3 linked regions of the Hymenobacter swuensis DY53 genome follow. The protein of the gene in region 3 interacts with the protein of the main gene of each other region in a pairwise test. Links are inferred from orthologs where the notes say so. Each region holds a gene or a part of one and is shown on either strand. Other genes may lie near its edges. The genes, in order: dnaE, HSW_RS16415 and HSW_RS19690.

The links.
Region 1: the proteins of HSW_RS19690 (region 3) and dnaE interact in binary tests that used the Escherichia coli proteins (3 or more experiments, as listed by UniProt). The link is inferred for Hymenobacter swuensis DY53 from one-to-one orthologs.
Region 2: the proteins of HSW_RS19690 (region 3) and HSW_RS16415 interact in binary tests that used the Escherichia coli proteins (3 or more experiments, as listed by UniProt). The link is inferred for Hymenobacter swuensis DY53 from one-to-one orthologs.

Annotation. Positions count from the first base shown.
Region 1 is NZ_CP007145.1:3,743,641-3,748,068, reverse strand. Bases 38-4,313 are described here. They hold dnaE (DNA polymerase III subunit alpha), read right to left. Parts: upstream 3,922-4,313; coding sequence 238-3,921; downstream 38-237. Other genes in these bases: HSW_RS17290 (DUF4249 domain-containing protein), read left to right, coding at 4,215-4,313; HSW_RS17300 (hypothetical protein), read right to left, coding at 38-94. Also shown: more of HSW_RS17300, read right to left, coding at 1-37; more of HSW_RS17290, read left to right, coding at 4,314-4,428. UniProt on the Escherichia coli protein: DNA polymerase III is a complex, multichain enzyme responsible for most of the replicative synthesis in bacteria. This DNA polymerase also exhibits 3' to 5' exonuclease activity. The alpha chain is the DNA polymerase catalytic subunit.
Region 2 is NZ_CP007145.1:3,532,234-3,535,277, forward strand. The notes cover bases 62-2,953. They hold HSW_RS16415 (cytochrome c oxidase subunit I), read right to left. Parts: upstream 2,492-2,953; coding sequence 632-2,491; downstream 62-631. Other genes in these bases: HSW_RS16410 (COX15/CtaA family protein), read right to left, coding at 62-454; HSW_RS16420 (cytochrome c oxidase subunit II), read right to left, coding at 2,517-2,953. Outside these bases: more of HSW_RS16410, read right to left, coding at 1-61; more of HSW_RS16420, read right to left, coding at 2,954-3,044. UniProt on the Escherichia coli protein: Cytochrome bo(3) ubiquinol oxidase is the terminal enzyme in the aerobic respiratory chain of E.coli that predominates when cells are grown at high aeration.
Region 3 is NZ_CP007145.1:4,272,229-4,275,220, reverse strand. The notes cover bases 130-2,969. They hold HSW_RS19690 (methionine aminotransferase), read right to left. Parts: upstream 2,222-2,969; coding sequence 1,037-2,221; downstream 130-1,036. Other genes in these bases: HSW_RS19685 (hypothetical protein), read right to left, coding at 2,365-2,969; HSW_RS19695 (amidohydrolase), read right to left, coding at 169-963. In the rest of the region: HSW_RS19700 (FG-GAP-like repeat-containing protein), read left to right, coding at 1-93; more of HSW_RS19685, read right to left, coding at 2,970-2,992. UniProt on the Escherichia coli protein: Shows aminotransferase activity with methionine and histidine as substrates, and to a lesser extent also with phenylalanine.

The sequences.
Region 1 (4,428 bases), 530 kb from region 3 along the record:
GCGTCACGGATACAGTTCGGGAAGGCAGGCTGAGCGACTGGTGGCTCAGGTCGAGGTAGTACTGCTGTGCTTGGACCCGGGACAAGGACAGCAAGCCTAACAGGAGACTTAGTAGAATAAGGCTACGGCTCACGGATAACAACATTTCAACACACCTACTAGAGAGTTCATAAAACCGCCGCGACCCGGGAAAGGCGCGGCGGCGGTAAAAGTCGAATTAATCAGCGAAGAAGCAGCCTAAATCAGCTGGCAGGCGTCGATTTCCATTTCGCGCATTTTGCGGATGAACTCTTTGGGCTCGATGCGGTAGCGGCGGGAATAGGTGTCGACGGCCAGGTGCTCGTGGGGCTCGGCGAACTTGATTTCGAGCTTTTTGGAACCTGAACAGCCTTCCACGGCTTCCATGAAGCGGTCCATGAAGGGCTCGGTGATGGTGCGCAGATCCAACTGCACGCGCACGCCGTTGGCGAGCTTCTCAGCCACGTTGAACAGCGGCTCCATGGTCATGATCTTGAACTCGAACTGGTCGGAGTCGCGGAAGCGCTGGGCGTATTTGCCGCGGATGAACATGGGCGGCACCTGCTCCTTGTCGTAGTTGCGCGGGTTGATAAGGGCCGAGAACTTGGAGTAGTCGTCGCGGAACAGGGCTAGGTTGAGGCTGCTTTCGTAGTCCTCCACGTTGAAGCTCACGAAAGGCTGGCCGGTTTTGGTGGTCTTGAACTGCACGTTGGAAATCAGGCCAGCCACCGTCACGTCGCGGTTTTTGTAGCTCTCAATCTTGTCGAGGCCGCAGGTGCAGTAGGAGTCGATTTCGAGCTTGAAGTCGTCCAAGGGGTGACCCGAGAGGTAGAAGCCCACGATTTCCTTTTCGCGGCGCAGCTTCTCGGTGGGACTCCAGGGCTCCAGGTCCTGGATTTTGGGCATCGGGATGGCCATTTCGCCGCCCCCGCCGCCAAACAGGCTTTGCTGGGCTGATTCCTTGGCCGCCTGGTGCTGCTGACCGACTTTCATGGCCTTCTCGATGAGGTTCTGGTCGCCGGTGGGGGCTTCTAGGAACTGACGGCGGTGGTAGCGGTCAAACGAGTCGAAGGCGCCGGCCTGGGCCATGCTCTCGAAGGTTTTCTTGTTCACGGCCCGCAGGTTTACGCGGCGCGCAAAGTCGAAGATGTCGGCATAATGGCCGTTTTTGTCGCGCTCCTGCACGATTTCCTCCACGGCGGCCTCGCCCGAGCCCTTCATGGCGGCCATGCCGAAGCGGATCTGGCCCTGGGCGTTTACGTTGAACTTCAGGATGGATTCGTTCACGTCGGGGCCGAGCACGGCCACGCCCTGCTTGCGGGCTTCCTCGATGAAGAAGGTCACCTTCTTGATGTCGCCCATGTTGTTGGTGAGCACGGCGGCCATGTACTCGGCGGGGTAGTGGGCCTTGAGGTAGCCGGTCTGGTAGGCCACCACCGAGTAGGCCGCGGAGTGGGAGCGGTTGAAGCCGTAGGCCGCAAACTTCTCCATCACGTCAAACACCTCGTTGGCCTTCTTGGCCTTGATGCCGTGCAGCTTCTCGGCGCCCGCGCAGAACTTTTCCCGCTCCAGGGCCATCTTCTTCATGTCCTTCTTACCCATGGCGCGGCGCAGCAAGTCGGCGCCGCCGAGGGAGTAGCCGGCCAGAATCTGGGCCGTCTGCATGATTTGCTCCTGGTACACCATAATGCCCTGGGAGTAGTTTAGAATGGGCTCCAGCAACTCGTGCGGGTAGTCCACCGTCTCGCGGCCGTGCTTGCGGTTGATGAAGTTCGGGATGAACTGCATCGGGCCGGGCCGGTACAGGGCATTCATGGCAATCAGGTCCTCGATGTTGGTGGGCTTGAGGTCCTTGAGGTACATGCGCATGCCTTCGGACTCGAACTGGAACGTGCCGATGGTGTCGCCGCGCTGGTAGAGCTCGTAGGTCTTCTGGTCGTCAATCGGGATTTCGTCGATGTCGATTTTGACGCCGTGGTTGCGCTCAATCAGGTTGATGGCATCGACGATGATGGTCAGGGTTTTGAGGCCCAGAAAGTCCATCTTCAGCATCCCGGCACTCTCAATCACCTTGCCGTCGAACTGCGTGATGAGCAGGTCCGAGTCCTTGGACGTGGAGACGGGAATGTACTTTGTGATGTCGTCGGGGGCAATGATGACGCCGGCGGCGTGGATGCCGGTGTTGCGCACCGAGCCTTCCAGCTTGTGGGCCAGGCGCAGAATCTGGCCGCGCAAGTTGTCAGGCGCCTCGTCGCGTAGGATGTAGTCCAGCTCAGGATTTTCGGCAAAGGCCTTGGCCAGCGTGGTGCCCACTTGGTCGGGCACCATCTTCACTAAGTCATTAGCCACCGGCAGCGGCAGCTCCATAGCCCGCGAAACGTCCTTAATCGACGATTTAGCGGCCATCGTACCGAAGGTAATGATCTGGGCCACCTGGGTTTTGCCGTACTTGTCCACCACGTAGTCAATCACGCGCTGGCGGTTCACGTCGTCGAAGTCGATGTCAATATCGGGCATGGACACGCGCTCCGGGTTCAGGAACCGCTCGAACAGCAGCGAGTACTTGATTGGGTCGATGTTGGTGATGCCGACGCAGTAGGCCACCGCCGAGCCCGCCGCCGAGCCCCGGCCCGGCCCAATGGCCACGCCATTGTTGCGGCCGTGGTTGATGAAGTCCTGGGTGATGAGGAAGTAGCCGGCAAAGCCCATCGTCTCAATCACGCGCAGCTCGTAGTCGAGGCGCTCCTCAATCTCGGGGGTGCGCTCAGAGTAGCGGCGTTTGGGGCCTTCGAACGCGCCTTTGTAGGTGAGGTGACGCAGGAAGGCGTCGGCGGTGGGGTGCTCGGGGGGCAGCGGGAAATTGGGGAGCAGAATGTCACGCTGCAGCACGGGCGGCGTGATTTTATCCACGATTTCGTTGGTGTTATCCACACTTTCCGGCACGTCACTGAACAGCGCGTTCATCTCCGCCTGGTTCTTGAAATAGAACTGGTCGTTGGCGAAACCGAACCGCGCCCGGGGCTTGGGGCTCTGTGCTTCCTCATCAATCCGCTGGAGCTGGCGGCGTATGGTGGCATCTTGCCCGGAAAGGTGGCGCAAGTTGTCGAGGTGGTCGTAGTGAACTTTGTTGTCCTGGGAAATCAGGCGGAAATACTGGGTCTGGAAGTCGCCAACGGGGATGCTGTGCTCCTCGCCGGTATTCACGCACAGCAGAATATCGTGGGGCGCAAAGTCGGTCTGCTCCACATAGTGCGAGTCGTTGGTGCAGATAACCTTGACGTTGTACTTCTTCGCCAGGCCCAACAGCACCTGGTTCACGTCTTCCTGGCTTTTGCCGGTGCCGTCGAAGTTCATCAGGCCGTGGCGCTGAATCTCGATGTAATAGTCGTCCTCGAACACGTCGAGCCACCACTTGAGCAGCTCCTCAGCTTTGGCCTCGCTCTGGAACAGAATGGCCTGCGGAATCTCCGCGCCGATGCAGCAACTGGTAGCAATCAGGCCCTCGTGGTACTTGAGCAGCAGCTCCTTGTCGATGCGCGGAAACTTGCTGTACACGCCTTCGATGAAGCTCATGGAGCAGAGCTTGCTCAAGTTGTGGTAGCCGGCCTGGTCTTTGGCCAGCAGCAGCTGGTGGTAGCGCTTGTCCCGCTCGCCCTTTTCGCGGCTGAAGGCCTTCTTGTGGCGGTCCTCCACCATGTAGAACTCGCAGCCCACAATTGGCTTCACGTTGTACTTGTTGGCCTCGGCCACGAAGTTGAAAGCCCCGAACATGTTGCCGTGGTCGGTGAGGGCCACGGCCGGCATACCGTCGGCCTGGGCTTTCTTCATCAGGGCCGAAATGCTGGCCTGACCATCGAGCAGGGAATATTGGGTGTGCGAGTGAAGGTGCGAGAAAACGGGCATGGGCAAGCAACTCCGGCCGTTAGGGCGCGAAGCGTACAGTAAAGTTACCCACGAATCAGCGGCCGGGAAAGGTTGCGCGGCAACGGATTTTGGCGTACTAGTTTCTTACATGGGGCCCAAGACGCCAGGCCGCAAGTAGCAGCTATAAGAGGCCAGTGTAGAGCCCATTGAACAAAGGCGGCGGTTTTCACGGAATTCTGTTTCTGCGGTCTTATCTTCCCATCTTCTAAGCTGGTTTGAAGGAGTTCTTTATGCTGAGAAAAGGAGTATTACTAAAGCTTGTATTCGGTGCTTTGTTAGTATTAAGCGGCTGTATTGAGCCGTTTGAGCCAGAAGTGGAAGTGAGTAAAGCAGGCTTTCTGGTGGTAGATGGCAGCCTCAACGGCGCAGGACGCAGTACTATTCGCCTTTCGCGCACGACGGCCTTGCGCAGCAGCGCAAAAGCGCAGGTGGAGAGCAAGGCCCGCGTGTATATGGAGGAAGAAGGCGGCCAGCAGTATTTGCTGC
Region 2 (3,044 bases), 740 kb from region 3 along the record:
CCCCGAAAGCCAGCCAGAATACCGGCCTGTCACGCTGCCAATACGGCAGCGCGAATACTACCGTCCCGAACACAAACAAGCCAATCAGTGCGCCTATCAGTCTGTTGATGTACTCAATCCACGTCTTTACCGGATTGAAATCAGTCTCGATGTACTGCGTGGGATGAGCAAAAATCTCCCCCGCTACCTGCTGAAAACCCATACGCTCCAGCTTAGCTGCCAACTTCTTGTTCTTCTCAACCCGCTGGGCAGTATAGATTTCCTTGTAATTAGGGGGCAGCTGATTGATGTTCGTGGGAGGAATCCAAGTACCGAAACACTTGGGCCAATCGGGACAGCCCATGCCGGAACCGGTACTCCTTACTACACCTCCCACCAAGATCAGAACATACACCGCCGCTACCGTCAGGAAGCCCACGAATCGAAAGCGGCGCACGAATGCAGGAATTACCATGCTGTTTGTCTATGCAAATGAATTCATCATACAGACCACTGAATCGGCAGACTGTTTAAAAAATAAGGGAAATTCAAAGCCGGCACGGCCGGTCCGAATTTCCCTCTGAGAACTAATAAAGACGGGCCGCCGTGAATACAGCGGCCCGTTTTCAGGTAGGCTAATGTGCAGTGCACATTATTCCATTTCTTTCTCGTACGGCAGGTTTGATGACTGCGTCTGCGAGTACGGAATATTTTGCGGGATGAAATCTTCGGCAGCACCAGGCTTGCTGTAGTCGTACGGCCAGCGGTGAACGGCCGGAATAGCACCGGGCCAGTTGCCGTGTACGGGCTCTACAGGCGTAGTCCACTCCAAAGTCGTCGAGTTCCAGGGGTTCTCAGTAGCGCGACGGCCACGGAAGATGCTGTAGAAGAAGTTGAAGATGAAGATGAACTGACCAACAAAGGCAATAATAGCCGCTATCGAAATGAACTTATTTAGGTCAGCAAACTGGCTGAACGTATCGAAACCAGTCCAAGCATAATAACGACGGGGGAAACCGGCAATACCAACATAGTGCATCGGCAGGAATACTAGGTACACGCCGATGAAAGTTAACCAGAAGTGGATGTATCCCAGTTTCTCGTCCATCATCCGACCAAACATCTTGGGGAACCAGTGGTAAACACCAGCCCACAAACCGAAGAAAGCCGAGGAACCCATTACCAAGTGGAAGTGAGCTACCACAAAGTATGTATTGTGCATCTGGATGTCCAACGCGGCGTTACCTAGAACGATACCCGTCAGACCACCAGCAATGAACAACGACACGAAGCCGATGGAAAACAACATGGCCGTAGTGAAGCGGATGTTACCGCGCCACAAAGTAGCCAGCCAGTTGAAGGTTTTCACTGCTGAAGGAACAGCAATGATTAGCGTCAGGAACATGAACACTGAGCCCAAAAATGGGTTCATGCCGGTTACGAACATGTGGTGAGCCCACACGATGAAAGACAGCAGAGAAATACCAAGCAGTGAGCCAATCATAGCACGATAACCAAAGATCGGCTTACGGGCATTGGTAGCCAGGATTTCCGATACCATACCCATAGCGGGCATGATTACGATATATACCTCAGGGTGACCCAGGAACCAGAACAAGTGCTGGAACAAAATGGGCGAACCACCCGTGTTAGGCAGAGCCTGACCAGCGATGTAGATATCGGAGAGGAAGAACGAGGTACCGAAAGAACGATCGAAAATCAGCAGCAAGGCTGCCGAGAACAATACCGGAAACGAGAGCAGACCCAAGATAGCCGTCAAAAAGAACGACCAAATAGTTAGGGGTAGCTTGCTCATGCTCATACCCTGGGTACGCAGGTTGATCACCGTAGTTATGTAGTTAACACCACCTAGTAATTGAGATACGATGAACAAAGCCATCGATACCAACCACAAGGTCTGCCCGGCACCTGAACCCGAAATTGCCTGAGGCAACGCCGAAAGCGGTGGGTAAATTGTCCAGCCAGCCGCCGCCGGACCGGTTTCAATAAACAGTGAACTGAACATCACTACGCTGGAAGCAAAGAAGAACCAGTACGAAAGCATGTTCATGAAGCCCGAAGCCATATCACGGGCACCAATCTGCAACGGAATCAAGAAGTTTGAGAACGTGCCAGACAGACCAGCTGTCAGCACGAAGAACACCATAATGGTACCGTGCATCGTCACCAAAGCAAGGTAGAACTCGGGGTTCAGCTTGCCAGCTTCAATCCATTTACCCAAGAAAGGCTTAAGCCATTCCATGGTAGCATCGGGCCAGCCGAGCTGCAAACGGAAGAGGCTTGAGAGCGTACCACCAATAATTGCCCAAAAAATGCCTGTAATCAGGAATTGTTTCGCAATGTATTTATGGTCGGTACTGAAAACGTATTTCGACAAAAAGCCCTGCTCGTGGTGCTCGTGCTCGTCGTGGTGCGCATGCTCATCGTGCTGAACACCGGGCTGAATAGCGCCAATGCCGCCTTGCACTTGAGTTGGTAGGTTAGCAGCCATAAAGGAAGCGTGCAGTTTAGTTAGATTAGAGCGAAGCCTTGGCAGCAACAGGTACTACAGTAGCAGCGGCTGGAGTTGCTGATACCTTCTCAACCATTTTATCCGACTTCTGTTTGAAGCTGGCCAATACATCAGGGTTTTGCTCCGAGAATGATTTTTGCTGGGCAAACCAAGCAACGTAATCATCCGGCTCATCCACCACGATGTTTAGCTTCATAGCGAAGTGTCCACGGCCACAGATTTGATTGCAAGCCAATTCGTAATTGAATTTTGGGTTGCCCGTCTGCGCACGCATCTCGTCGGTAGTTTTGATCGGCGTAAACCAGAATTTGGTTGGCATGCCAGGTACCGCATACATCTGCACGCGGAAATGTGGCATGTACACGGCGTGCAGTACGTCACGTGAACGAATCTTCAATAGTACCGGGTGGCCTTTAGGCACATGTATCTCAGGTGCTACAAAATCATCAACGCCATTCTGGTCACTTAGATCGAAACCGAATTCGTTAGTAGCATCAATCAGGCGGTAATTGACAACGCCTAATTTCAGGTC
Region 3 (2,992 bases):
GTGACGCAGTTGCCGGCTGGTATTTACCTCGTGCGCTGCCAGGCCCTGACCGGCGAAACTACCGTGCGGCGGCTGGAAGTACGGGGCCACTAAGAATCTGTCTCGTATAAAAAAACCGGCCTGCTACCTGAGTGGCAGGCCGGTTTTTTTTAAGGAACCAGGCCGAAATTATTTCAGGACTAGACTCCGGAGTTCGAACTCGTCGCCATCATTGAGGGCGGGAAACCGTTCCCGGAAGGCTGTCAGCTCGGCCCGGCGCAGGGTGCGGGTAATGCTGGTTTCCTGATTGCCCACTTCTACCAGATACTCGCCCCGCATGTCCAGCAGGGCCGAATCACCGGTGTAGGCGAGGCTGTTGCCATCCATGCCCACGCAGTTCACGCCCATCGTATACGCCAGGTTTTCAATGGCCCGGGCGCGCAGCAACGTCATCCAGGCAGTTCGGCGGATGGCAGGCCAGTTGGCCACGTACAGCAGCAGGTCGTAAGGGGTATCGAGCGGGTTGCGGCTCCACACGGGAAAGCGTAGGTCGTAGCATATCAGCGGGCAGATGCGCCAGCCCCGCCATTCCTCAATCAGCCGCTCCGCGCCAGGCGTGTACACATGGTGCTCGTTGGCCATGGTAAACAGGTGGCGCTTATTATAGTAGCTCACCGAGCCATCGGGCCGTACCCAGAGCAGGCGGTTGTAGTAGCGGCCTTCCTCCTGCACAATGATGGTCCCCGTCACCACGGCGTCGCGGGCGTCAGCTACCAGGCGCATCCACTCCAGAGTGGGGCCCTCCATCGGCTCGGCCAGCGCGGCGGCTTCCATGCTGAAGCCGGTGGTGAACATTTCCGGGAGAACAATGAGGTCCGTGGCAATGGATATCTCATCAATGTGGCGGCTCATCTCCTGGTGATTGGCAGCAGGATCATGCCAATGCAGGGCGGCCTGCACGAAGGAAACAGTGAGGTCAGACACGGCAACAGGTGTTTAGCGTACAGATCAGTCTTGAAGTTTACAAAAAAAGATGCTACGCCACAAAGAAATATTTCTATTGTTGCGGCGTGGTGCCGCCCGGCTGCCGCTGCCGTAGCCGCTCAGCGGCGGCGTGCAGGGTAGTGTCCTGTTTGGCGAAGCAGAACCGGATCAGACTCTGGTCGTGGCGGTTGTGGTAAAAGGCTGAAAGCGGCACCACGGCCACGCCGGTTTCAGTGGTGAGCCGGCGGGCAAAGTCCTCATCCGATACACCCGGGGCCAGCGCGCTGAAATCGGCCACCTGGAAATATCCGCCCCGCACCGGCAGCAGCCGGAATCCGGCCGGCACCAGCAGCTCCCGGAACAGGTCGCGCTTTTGCTGATAGAAAGCGGGCAGCGTATCGTAAAGAGTGGTATCGGGTAACACCTCGGCCAGGGCGTGTTGGGTGGGCGTACTCACGCTGAATGTCACAAACTGGTGGACGCGGCGCAGCTCGGCCGAAAGCCGGGCCGGGGCCACGCAGTAGCCCACCTTCCAGCCAGTAGCATGGTAGGTTTTCCCGAACGATGACAGCACAAAGGCCCGTTCCCGCAGTTCCGGATGGCCCGTGACGCTGGTGTGGGTAGCCCCATCGAACACCATGTGCTCATACACTTCGTCGCTGAGCAGCAGGGTATCGGTGTTGCGCAGCAAGGCCGCCAGGGTATCAAGGTCGTCGGTAGTGAGGATGGCCCCGGTAGGGTTGTGGGGTGTATTAATCATTACCAAGCGCGTACGCGGGGTAAGGGCCGCCGCCACCTGGTCCCAATTGGGGCGGAAGTCGGGAAACTGGAGTGGTACGTACACCGGTATGCCGCCCTGGAGCCGCACGGCCGGCCCGTACAGGTCGTAGGCCGGCTCCAGAATCAGTACCTCATCACCCGGGCGTACCACGGCGGCTAGCACGGAGTATAGGGCTTCCGTTGCGCCGCTGGTCACGGTGATGTCGGTGGCGGGATCGGGCTGGTGGCCGTAGAGGCGGGCGGTTTTGGCCGCAATGGCTTCGCGCAGGCTTGGTAGGCCGGGCATGGGCGCGTACTGCTGGTGTCCGGGCATGAGCACCTGGCGGGCCAGCGCCTCCAGCAGCGGGCGGGGCGGGTCATAATCGGGGAAGCCCTGGGCCAGATTGATGGCCCCGTTTTCCTGGGCCAGCTGGGTCATCACCGAAAAAATACTGGTACCCACATCGGGCAATTTGGAGAGCAGGGCAGGTTGAGCCATAAAAAGCAGCGGAGTACATATAAAGAAGGCGCTGAAGATAGTCAGCGCCTTTTAACAATATTTCACCTGGTTCTGACACGTAGTTGGCGAATACTGCGCTACTATGCGCTACTATGCGCTACTATGCGCTACGGAAGCCGTAATTAGCTTTTGCGCTGATACGGAAACCGCTTGGCTACATTGCGCATAAGGGAATTAGTAAGGTTCTGGGCGTTATCGGTGAAGCCTCCGCCACCCTGAAGCTGACAGTCGTAGCGCCAGAGCAGGCGGCCCGCCTGCTGGTCGTGCAGGCTCAGAGAAGCCGTCACCTCATCCGACACGGCATAGAAGGGCGTGAACACATTGATGGCTAGCGCGGCGGCCAGCGGCAGTGGCTTATTGAGTAGCAACTGACCGGTAACGACGGCATCTACGCCAAGGAGTTTGGCCAGTTCTTCGCGGGGGCGGGTCTGCATATCCTCGTAGCTGAGGCCGGCCTGTTGGAGCAGAACGTTGGTGCGGGCTACATCCTGAAACTCCACGGTATACTCATCTTTGGCCGCGCGGTGCAGTAGCCAGCTGAATACGTTATTCTGCACGGCCAGTCCCGTTTGGTATTCCTGTTCGGCCAGTTCCCGCTGGGAAGGCCGGGCTCCTCGACCCAGCAGCGGCGGAGCCGGCCGGATATGCACGTTAAAGGGCAGAATAGCCACCGTTTTGTGGTGGGGTTGTACCTGCTGGCGGAAGTCACGGGCCGTGTAAACCCGTGGTGCACAGGCTGCCAGACACAGG